Regions from separate parts of the Sphingomonas nostoxanthinifaciens genome, predicted to be linked through region 3. Evidence: predicted binding sites of a transcription regulator. Region 3 holds the regulator's gene; each other region holds the start of a gene.

Region 1 (3,275 bases), 1.0 Mb from region 3:
AACCTTTCACCTGGCGCGCGATTTTCCGGCAGCCGAGGAGTATCGCGAGGCGGCGAGCGGCCTGCTGGCGATGGCGATCGCGGCCGAACCACCGGCCTTGCTCCTGTGGTTTCGCGCCGAGCAACTGGAGACCGTCAACTGGGCCGGCAATCCGCACAAGGATGCGCCCGGGGAAGGCGGCCAGCTGACACCGCGCAGCTCGTTCGAGGCGTGGAAGGAGATGGTGCACGGCCGCGCGCGGCGCTGGACCCGTGGCGAGCTGGATGCGGCCGTGCGGTTAAGGCGTACGCTCTACGAACTGCGCCAATCGCGCCGGTTGCGCGAACTCAACCGTGAACTGAGCGCCACGATCGCGGAGAAAGACGCGCTGATCGTGGAGAAGGAGCATCTGCTGCGCGAGGTCAATCATCGCGTGCAGAACAGCCTGCAGCTCGTCCAGGCGTTCCTTGCGCTGCAGGAGCGTGCCGAGCCCGACGAGCGTCTGCAGGTGCATCTGGCCGAGGCGCAGCGGCGGCTGTCGGCGGTCGCGCTCGTCCACCGGCGGCTCTATCAGGCCGAGCAGGTCGATACGACGGATCTCGGCCGCTATCTCGAGGATCTGGTCCGCGACATGCTGACGAGCATGGGGCCGGAATGGCAGGACCAAATCTCGCTCGACCTCGCACCGATGCTGATTCAGGCAGATCGCGCGGTCAATGTCGGGCTGATCCTGACCGAACTCGTCATCAACGCCAACAAATATGCCTATGGCGGCGGCAGCGGCCCGATCGAGATCCTGCTGGAACAGCATCGTGGCACGTTCAGGCTGGAGGTCGCGGATTCGGGGCAAGCGCCGCCGCAGCTGCGCACGGGCTTCGGCACGCGCATGATCGCGGCGATGGTGCAAACGCTGGGGGGCACGGTCGAGCGGGCCGACAATCTGCCCGGCATGCGCGTGATCATCACTGCGCCGGTAGAGGCACGCTGACTTCGCGCGAAGTCGCCAGTGTTCAAGCTCCGGCCGGTTCCACGCGGGCGGCCGCCGCATAAAGGCTGAAGGCCGCGCGTGCGCCGGCGAGCAACGACGCGAACCACGCTTCGCCGGTATAGGCTGCATCGAGTGCCTGGCAGAAAGCGCGCCACGCGCCACGCTCGTGCACGGCCGAAAGATAGGCGCGCGGCAGTCCGTCCGCGACGCGTGCTGCCAGCATGCCGCCGCCCAGCCGGGAGCCTTCGATGACATAGAGCATGCCCAACCGGCCCGCCGCCTCGGTCGGAATCGCGACCGAAAGGGGAGCGGGCCATGCTTCGTCCAGCGCGGCGAGATCCGCCCGCAGATCGGGCGTGCGCGGGCGGAACGTCCAGCCCGGCTCGCCTGGCGTCAGCAACGCCTCGATCGGTGGGAGTGCCCGGGCGTGCGCGCGCAGGAATGCCGCATAGGATCCCGCATCCGCCAGATCGAATGCCCCGAATGCGGTATCGGTACGGACATGGTCGTCGGCGGTTGCGGCGCGCAGGCGGGCATGGGCGGTCATCCGGCCCGCGTGCCGCGCTTCAGCGGCCGCGTCCAGTCTCCTCCTGAAGCGCGTCGATCCGCTTCGAGGCCTCTGCTTTGGTAAGCTCGTCGGGGAACGGCTCGTGTGCCTCTTCGCTCAGCGTCTTGAGGTAGGAGGCTTGCGCACCCGTCATCGGTTCGCCGCCGGTGGTCCAGTCGTCCGGATCCTTTTCGGCATTGGATGCGGGATGGGTCTTGGGGTTGTCGGACATCGTAACGCTCCTTTCCCGGCCCAACGCCCCTCGTTCACTTTGTGTTCCAAAGGGCATTGCGTGGGTGGCGTGTTGCGGGCGTGTTCAGCGCGTGCTAATCGCGCGCCGCTGCCGCCGGACGTGGAGGCCGGGCGAGAATAGAGCAGCCTCCTACCCTCAGCAGCATCAGGAACAGCGTTTCGATGGCCACCAGCGGCCTTGTCGTCAATGAGAGTGCCGACCCGCTCGAACCCGCTCCGGGTGCCGAAGCGCACGGCCACGGCAAGAACACGACCACCCGGCTGGCGGTCGGTGCCATCGGCGTGGTGTTCGGCGATATCGGCACGAGCCCGCTTTATTCGCTGAAGGAGGTGTTCGTCGGTCACCATCCGCTCGCGGTGGACCGGCTGCATCTGTTCGGCGTGCTCAGCCTGATCTTCTGGACGCTCGTCCTGGTCGTCTCGATCAAATATGTCGTCCTCATCATGCGCGCGGACAATAAGGGCGAGGGCGGGAGCCTCGCTCTGCTCGCGCTCATCACGCGGATGAGCGGCAGCAAGCGCTGGACCGGGCCGCTCGTGATGCTGGCGGTGCTGGCGACCGCTTTGTTCTTCGGCGACTGCATCATCACGCCCGCCATCTCGGTGCTGTCGGCGGTCGAGGGCCTGACCTCGGTCGAGCCGGGCTTCGCCCCGCTCGTGCTGCCGATCGCGATCGTGATCCTGATCGGCCTGTTCCTGTTCCAGTCGCGCGGCACCGATGCGGTCGGCAAGCTATTCGGCCCGCTGATGGCCCTCTATTTTGTATGCGTCGCCGCTCTGGGTGCGTGGCATATCTTCGATCATCCCGACATCCTGCTGGCGCTCAACCCGCTGTGGGCCGCGCGCTTCTTCGCCGACGACTTCCGGCTGGCCTTCCTGGCGCTGGGCTCGGTCGTGCTAGCGGTGACCGGGGCGGAGGCGCTCTATGCCGACATGGGCCATTTCGGGCGGCGGCCAATCAGCCTCGCCTGGGTGTGGATCGTGTTTCCGGCGCTGATGCTCAACTATCTCGGTCAGTCGGCCTTCCTGCTCGGCCATCCGGGCGCGGCCAACGATCCTTTTTTCCTGATGGCGCCCGAGCGGCTGCGCCTGCCGCTCGTCATCCTCGCGACCTGCGCCACGGTCATCGCCAGCCAGGCGGTCATCACCGGCGCTTATTCGGTGGTGCAGCAGGGCGTGCAGCTCGGCCTGATGCCGCGCCTGCGCATCGAGCATACCAGCGCGTCGGCGGCCGGGCAGATCTACGTCCCACTCATCAACTGGTTGCTGATGGTGTTGGTGATCCTGCTGGTGCTGGGCTTCCGCAACTCGACCAACCTCGCGGCCGCATACGGCATCGCGGTGACCGGCACGATGTTCATCACGTCGTGCATGCTGGTGGTGCTGACGCGCAGCGTGTGGAAATGGCCGATCTGGGCCACCGCCAGCATCGGCGCATTGTTCATGCTGGTCGACGGCGCCTATTTCGCCTCGAACCTCACCAAGATCCCTGATGGCGGCTGGTTCCCG
Region 2 (3,275 bases), 260 kb from region 3:
CATAATGCATGTCGGCCAGCCACGCAGCGGCATAGATGCCGATCGCCATGAACAGGATCGCGCCGAGCTGGACGCCGAGGAATTGCTGCATCCCGTAGCCGAGCGTCTTGGTGCCGTAGCCGAGCGCGAAGGCGGTCGCGACGTAATAGAGCGCGAAGCAGGCGATGGTCGCGATCGTGCCGCCGATCAGCGGCCCGGCATGGCGCGCCACCACCTCGCCCAGTGGCACCGCCGGCGGCGGCGCTTCCCGCAGCGACGCGGCGAATTCGGGCGTCTCGGCCAGCCGCAGCCGGATCCACATGCCGACCACCACCAGCAAGGCCGACAGCGCGAACGGCACGCGCCAGCCCCAATCGTGGAACTGCGCCTTGGTGAGCGTCGCGCCGAGGATCAGGAACAGGCCGTTGGCGGCGATGAAGCCCGCAGGCGCGCCCAATTGCGGGAACATGCCGTAGCGCGCGCGCTTGCCCGGCGGCGCATGTTCGACCGCGAGCAACGCCGCCCCGCCCCACTCGCCGCCAAGGCCGAAGCCCTGGCCGAAGCGCAGCACGCACAGCAGCAATGCCGCCACCCAGCCGGCGTCGGCATAGGTCGGCAGCACCGCAACCAGGGTGGTCGACAGGCCCATCGTGAGCAAGGAGGCGACGAGCGTCGACTTGCGGCCGACACGGTCACCGAAATGGCCGAAGAAGATCGATCCGAGCGGCCGCGCGACGAACGCCACGCCAATCGTGGCGAACGACAGCAATTGCTGGGCCTGCGGTGATGTCTTCGGGAAGAACAGCTCGCCGAACACCAATGCGGCGGCGGTGGTGTAGACGTAGAAATCGTAGAATTCGATGCCGGTGCCGATCAGGCTCGCCGCCAGCACGCGCCGTGTCGACGGTCCGGTCTTGGTCATGCGCAAACTCCCTCGCGCACGGACATTGCGCGCGAGGGAGTGGCGTTGAAACAATCGGGCGCGGCGGTCAATCGCCGCGCGCGCTTACTTCTTCTTGTGCCACGCCTTGTGGCCCATGCCGCCCTTCTGGACGCACTTGTCGGTCATGCCCTTGCCGCAGGGCGGATAGCTGCTGGTGTCGGTCGGCGCGGCGGCCGGCGCGGCGCTGCTGTCGGCCGGCGCGGGCGTCGGTGCCGGCATGGCCGAGGCGTCGGGCGTGGCGGGCGCTGCGGCCGGGGCCGCCTGCATGTCGGGGCTGGTCGACGCCGGCGGGGTCTGCGCGGGCATGTCCTGCGCGACGGCAACGGTGCCCAGCGTGAGAGCGGCGGCAGCGGCGATCAGAAATGTCTTCTTCATTGACAACCTCCATTTTGCCAGAACCGTAACGGCTCCGTCGAAGCGACCGAACACCCGAGGGCGCTTCTGGTTGCGTCCGCCAAATGGCTCCGGCGGCGCGGTATCCCGTATCGAACGGTTGCCCGGCGGGCATGCGTTCCCTACCTGTTCGGGGTGACCCAGATGCCCGCGACCACCAACGAGCCCGCTTACCTGCGCGGCCTCAACCCGCCGCAGCGCGAGGCGGTGCTGACCACCGAGGGGCCGGTGTTGGTGCTGGCGGGCGCGGGCACGGGCAAGACGGCGGCGCTCACCGCGCGCCTCGCCCACCTGATCGCCACGCGCCGCGCCTGGCCGAGCGAGATCCTCGCGGTCACCTTCACAAACAAGGCCGCGCGCGAGATGCGCGAGCGCGTCGGCCGAATGATGGGCGATGCGGTCGAGGGGATGCCGTGGCTCGGCACCTTCCATTCGATCGCGGCCAAGATGCTGCGTCGGCATGCCGAACTGGTGGGGCTGCAATCCAACTTCACGATCCTCGACACCGACGACCAGTTGCGCCTGCTCAAGCAGCTCATCCAGGCGGCCGATCTCGACGAGAAACGCTGGACCGCGCGCGCGCTGGCGGGCCTGATCGACCGCTGGAAGAATCGCGGCTGGACGCCTGCCGAGATCGACGCCGCCGAGAGCGAGGCCTTCGCCAACGGGCGCGGCCAGGAATTGTACGCCGCCTATCAGGCGCGGCTGAAGGCGGTGAACGCCTGCGATTTCGGCGACCTGCTGCTGCACATGCTCGTCATTCTGAAGACGCATCGCGACGTGCTGCAATCCTACCAGCAGCGCTTCCGCTACATCATGGTGGACGAATATCAGGACACCAACGCCAGCCAATATCTATGGCTGCGGCTGCTGGCGCAGGAGCGCAAGAACATCGCCTGCGTCGGCGACGACGACCAGTCGATCTATTCGTGGCGCGGCGCCGAGGTCGCCAACATCCTGCGCTTCGAACGCGACTTTCCCGGCGCGACGGTGATCCGACTGGAGCAGAATTACCGATCGACCCCGCACATCCTCGGCGCGGCATCGGGCGTGATCGATCATAATGGCGGCCGCCTCGGCAAGACCCTGTGGACCGAGCTCGATGCGGGCGAGAAGGTGCGCGTCGTCGGTGTGTGGGACGGGCCGGAGGAGGCGCGCCGCGTCGGCGAGGAGATTGAGAGCGCGCAGCGCGGCGGCACCACGCTCGACAAGATCGCGATCCTCGTCCGCGCCCAGTTCCAGACGCGCGAGTTCGAGGACCGCTTCATCGCGATCGGCATGCCGTACCGAATCGTCGGCGGCTTCCGCTTCTACGAGCGCGCCGAGATTCGCGACGCGCTCGCTTACCTGCGCGTCATCGCCCAGCCGAGCGACGACCTCGCGTTCGAGCGCATCGTCAACGTCCCCAAGCGCGGCCTCGGCGACAAGGCGGTGCAGAAGATCCACCAGCTCGCACGCGCGGGCGACCTGCCGCTGACGACCGCCGCCGCGCGCATCCTCGACACCGACGAACTGACGCCGCAGGCGCGCCGCGCGCTCGGCAACCTGATCGGCGATATCGCGCGCTGGCGGACGAAATTGTCCGAGCTGCCGCATGCCGAGCTTGCGCGGCTGATGCTGGACGAGAGCGGCTATACCGCGATGCTCCAGGCCGAGCGCTCGACCGAGGCGAGCGGCCGGCTCGAAAACCTCACCGAGCTCGCCCGCGCGATGGAGGATTATGAAACGCTCGGCGCCTTTCTCGAGCATGTCAGCCTCGTCATGGACAATGACGCGACCGCGGACGACGCCAAGGTGACGATCATGACGATCCACGCCGCCAAGGGGCTGGAGTTCGACACGGTCTTCCTCGTCGGCTGGGAGGAAGGCGTCTTCCCGTCGCAGCGTGCGGTTGACGAAGGCGGCACCGCCAGCCTCGAGGAGGAGCGCCGCCTCGCCTACGTCGCGATCACACGGGCGC
Region 3 (3,275 bases):
AAGGCGATCGATCGGGCGATGACCATCGGCGCGATCGGTTTGGCCGCCAAGGCGGGTGGCCGATCGGGCGATTGGGTGCGCCCGTGACGATGCTGCAGGCGGCCGACGCGCAGGCGCGGCTGCTGGCGCTCGCACCGCCGCTGTCGATCGAACAGGCGTCGCTAGCCGAGGCGGCCGGCCGCTGGGCAGCGGCGGACGTGGTCGCGCAGCGCACGCAGCCCGCGGCGGACCTGTCGGCGATGGATGGCTATGCGCTGCGCTTCGCCGACCTGCAGGGCACGCTGACGGTTGTCGGCGAGAGCAAGGCCGGCGGTGCGCTCGATCGAGCGCTGGCGCCGGGCGAGGCCGCACGCATCTTCACCGGCGCGGCGATGCCGGCCGGTGCGGACACCGTGCTGGTTCAGGAGGAAGCGGCGCGGGACGGCGATTTGCTGCGTCTCGCGGGCGACGGGCCTGCCCGGCCGGGCGCGCATGTGCGGCGACGCGGAATGGATTTCGCCGGCGGCGACCGGCTCATCACGCAGGGTGAGCGGCTGAGCCCGGCGCGGATCGCGCTCGCGGCGATCGGCGGGCACGGCGCTCTGCCGGTCCGCCGCCGCCCGCGCATATGCATCCTCTCGACCGGCGACGAACTGGTCGCACCGGGCAGCGCCGTGGATGGTTTGCCTGCATCCAATGGCCCGATGCTCATGGCGATGCTGGCCGGCACGGTGACCATCGTCGCGAGCGGGGACATCGTGCCCGATCGTCTGGGCTCGCTGGTGGGAGCGTTTCGCGCCGCGGCGGATTGCGCAGACATCGTTGTGACGACCGGCGGCGCCTCGGTCGGCGACCATGACCTCGTGCGCCCGGCGTTGATCGAGGCGGGCGCGACGATTGATTTCTGGCGGGTCGCGATGCGGCCAGGCAAGCCCGTGCTCGCCGGGCGGCTCGGCGACGCAGTGGTGCTCGGCCTGCCGGGCAATCCCGTGTCGGCGTTCGTCACGGCGCAGCTCTTCCTGCTGCCGCTTGTCGCGCACCTCGCCGGCTGTCCCGATCCGTTGCCGGCCTTCGGAAGGGCGCGCCTCGCCGCCGGGCTGCCGGCGGTTGGCGAACGCACCGATTTCCTGCGCGGGCGGATCGACGGGGACATGGTGCATCCGCTGGTCGGTCAGGACAGTGCCGCGCTGGCGATGCTGGCGCAGGCCGATGCGCTGATCGTGCGACCGGGTCGTATCGGGCCGGCGGCTGTGGGGGATCCTGTGGATATCCTCCGCATCGCTTGACAGGCGCGTGGTTGTTCCCTACACGTTCCTTAAAGGTTCTGTAGGGACGGATCACATGCTGACGCGCAAGCAACATGAGCTGCTTTGCTTCATCAATGAGCGGTTGAGCGAGACCGGCGTCTCGCCCTCGTTCGAGGAGATGAAGGACGCATTGGATCTCAAGTCGAAGTCGGGCGTCCACCGTCTGATCTCGGCGCTGGAGGAGCGCAGCTTCATCCGCCGCCTGCCCAACCGCGCCCGCGCGCTGGAGGTGCTACGCCTGCCCGACGCGGTGAAGACCGCCGCGCCGAAGCCCTCGCGTCCCCCGGCGTCTGCGCCCAAGCTGGTGCTTCCTGCGGCGAACGACGTGCTCGAACTGCCGCTGCACGGGCGGATCGCCGCCGGCATGCCGATCGAGGCGCTGGAGGGACGCAGCACGCTCTCCGTGCCGGCGGCCCTGCTCGGACCCGGCGAGCATTATGCGCTGGAGGTGGCAGGCGATTCGATGGTCGAGGCCGGCATCCTCGACGGTGATTATGCCTTGGTCCGCCGCGGCGAAACCGCGCGCGACGGCGAGATCGTGGTGGCGCTGATCGACGATAGCGAGGCGACGCTCAAATATTTCCGTCACGAGGGCAAGATGATCCGGCTCGATCCGGCCAACCGCGCCTACGATCCGCAGCGTTATCGGCCGGGGCAGGTGCGCATCCAGGGCAAGCTGGCGGGGCTGCTCCGCCGTTATTGAGGTGTGACCATGCAGACCGCGCGCACCGATTTCATCGAGCTTCCGGCGACCGACATCGCCGCGACGACGGCATTCTATGAAAGCGTATTCGGCTGGAGCCTCACGGCCTTCGGGCCGACTTACGCCTGCACGATGACGGGCGACGTCGACATCGGCCTGCAGGCCGATGTCGCGGAGCGCACGGCGGCACCGCTGCCGGCGATCCGCGTGGCCGATCTCGAAGCGGCGCTGGCGGCGGTCAGCGCCGCCGGTGGTGCGATCACGCACCCGATCTTCGCCTTCCCCGGTGGGCGGCGCTTCCACTTCCGCGATCCGTCGGGCAACGAGCTGGCGATCCACACCGCCGCGTGACGCAAGGGTCGGCGGCGCGCGCTGCGCCGCCGACCGCTCGGCCGTCAAAAGGCGGCGGTGCTTTTGGTGTCCATCATCAATCCGCGCACCAGCGGGATGGGCGGACCGCCATGATCGAGCAATTCGTCATGGAACGCCTTCCAGCCTGCGCGGCCGCCATGCGTCGCCGTCCAGTCGGTGCGCAGCCGGCGGATCATCAACTTGCCCATCGTGTAGACGAGATAGGCCGGGTCGTAGGTGCCGCGCGCCGCCTGCTGCCGCGCGGTACCCTCGGCCTGGTAGCATTGCTCGACGAACATCTTGCGTGACTGCTCGACCGTCATGCCCTGCGTGTGCAGGCCGATCGCCGAGAGGTAGCGGCAGTCGCGCTGCAGTGCGTTGGCGAGCTGGCCGATATGCGCCTCGGGATCGCCCTTCCGCAGGCCGGCCTCCCACATCATCTCCTCGGCATAATGCGCCCAGCCCTCGGCGAAGGCATTGCCGACGAACACCCGGCTGAAGAAGGACGGCGAGCGGTTGGCGTGCAGGAACTGGAGGAAATGGCCCGGCATCACCTCGTGCACCGTGACGAACAGCAGGTTGGTTTCGCCCGGCGTCGAGGCGCGCTGCACCTCGGGCGTCCATGCCGGATCCGGCGGCGAGATATAATAGACCGAGGGCAGGCCATGCTCATACGGTCCGGGCGGATCGATATAGGCGGTGTTCTGCCGCATGAACGGCGGCGCCTCGTTGGCGAGCGCCTGCTCCGTGCCGGGAATGGTGACGAGCTGCTTCGCCAGAACGAAGGCGCGCAGCTCGGGGATCTGGCGGCGCGCGGTCGCGACCGGGCCGCCCTCGCCCTTGTGCGCATTCGCCTTCGCGGTGCAGTCGGTGATCGAGGCGCCGGGGGCATAAGCAGCGCAGGCTTCGTTCAAGGCATCCTGGTTGCGCTTGAG

The links. The regulator LexA, encoded in region 3, represses DNA repair genes until DNA is damaged. The targets are predictions, from matches to a motif close to GTTCCNCNCTTGTTCT.
Region 1: a site for LexA is predicted at 1,779-1,794, ahead of K8P63_RS08810 (DUF3072 domain-containing protein). Genes of this name have one in related genera too.
Region 2: a site for LexA is predicted at 1,433-1,448, ahead of K8P63_RS02645 (ATP-dependent helicase). Genes of this name have one in related genera too.

What each region holds. Positions count from the first base shown of each region.
Region 1 covers NZ_CP082839.1:1,838,445-1,841,719, forward strand. The annotation lists gene K8P63_RS08800 (histidine kinase dimerization/phosphoacceptor domain -containing protein) at 1-967, shown strand, start outside; gene K8P63_RS08805 (biliverdin-producing heme oxygenase) at 990-1,514, opposite strand; gene K8P63_RS08810 (DUF3072 domain-containing protein) at 1,534-1,746, opposite strand; gene K8P63_RS08815 (potassium transporter Kup) at 1,929-3,275, shown strand, end outside.
Region 2 covers NZ_CP082839.1:584,657-587,931, reverse strand. The annotation lists gene K8P63_RS02655 (MFS transporter) at 1-901, opposite strand, end outside; gene K8P63_RS02650 (hypothetical protein) at 986-1,297, opposite strand; gene K8P63_RS02645 (ATP-dependent helicase) at 1,460-3,275, shown strand, end outside.
Region 3 covers NZ_CP082839.1:841,583-844,857, forward strand. The annotation lists gene moaC (cyclic pyranopterin monophosphate synthase MoaC) at 1-87, shown strand, start outside; gene K8P63_RS03845 (molybdopterin molybdotransferase MoeA) at 84-1,265, shown strand; gene lexA (transcriptional repressor LexA) at 1,321-1,989, shown strand; gene K8P63_RS03855 (VOC family protein) at 1,999-2,340, shown strand; gene K8P63_RS03860 (DUF885 domain-containing protein) at 2,385-3,275, opposite strand, start outside.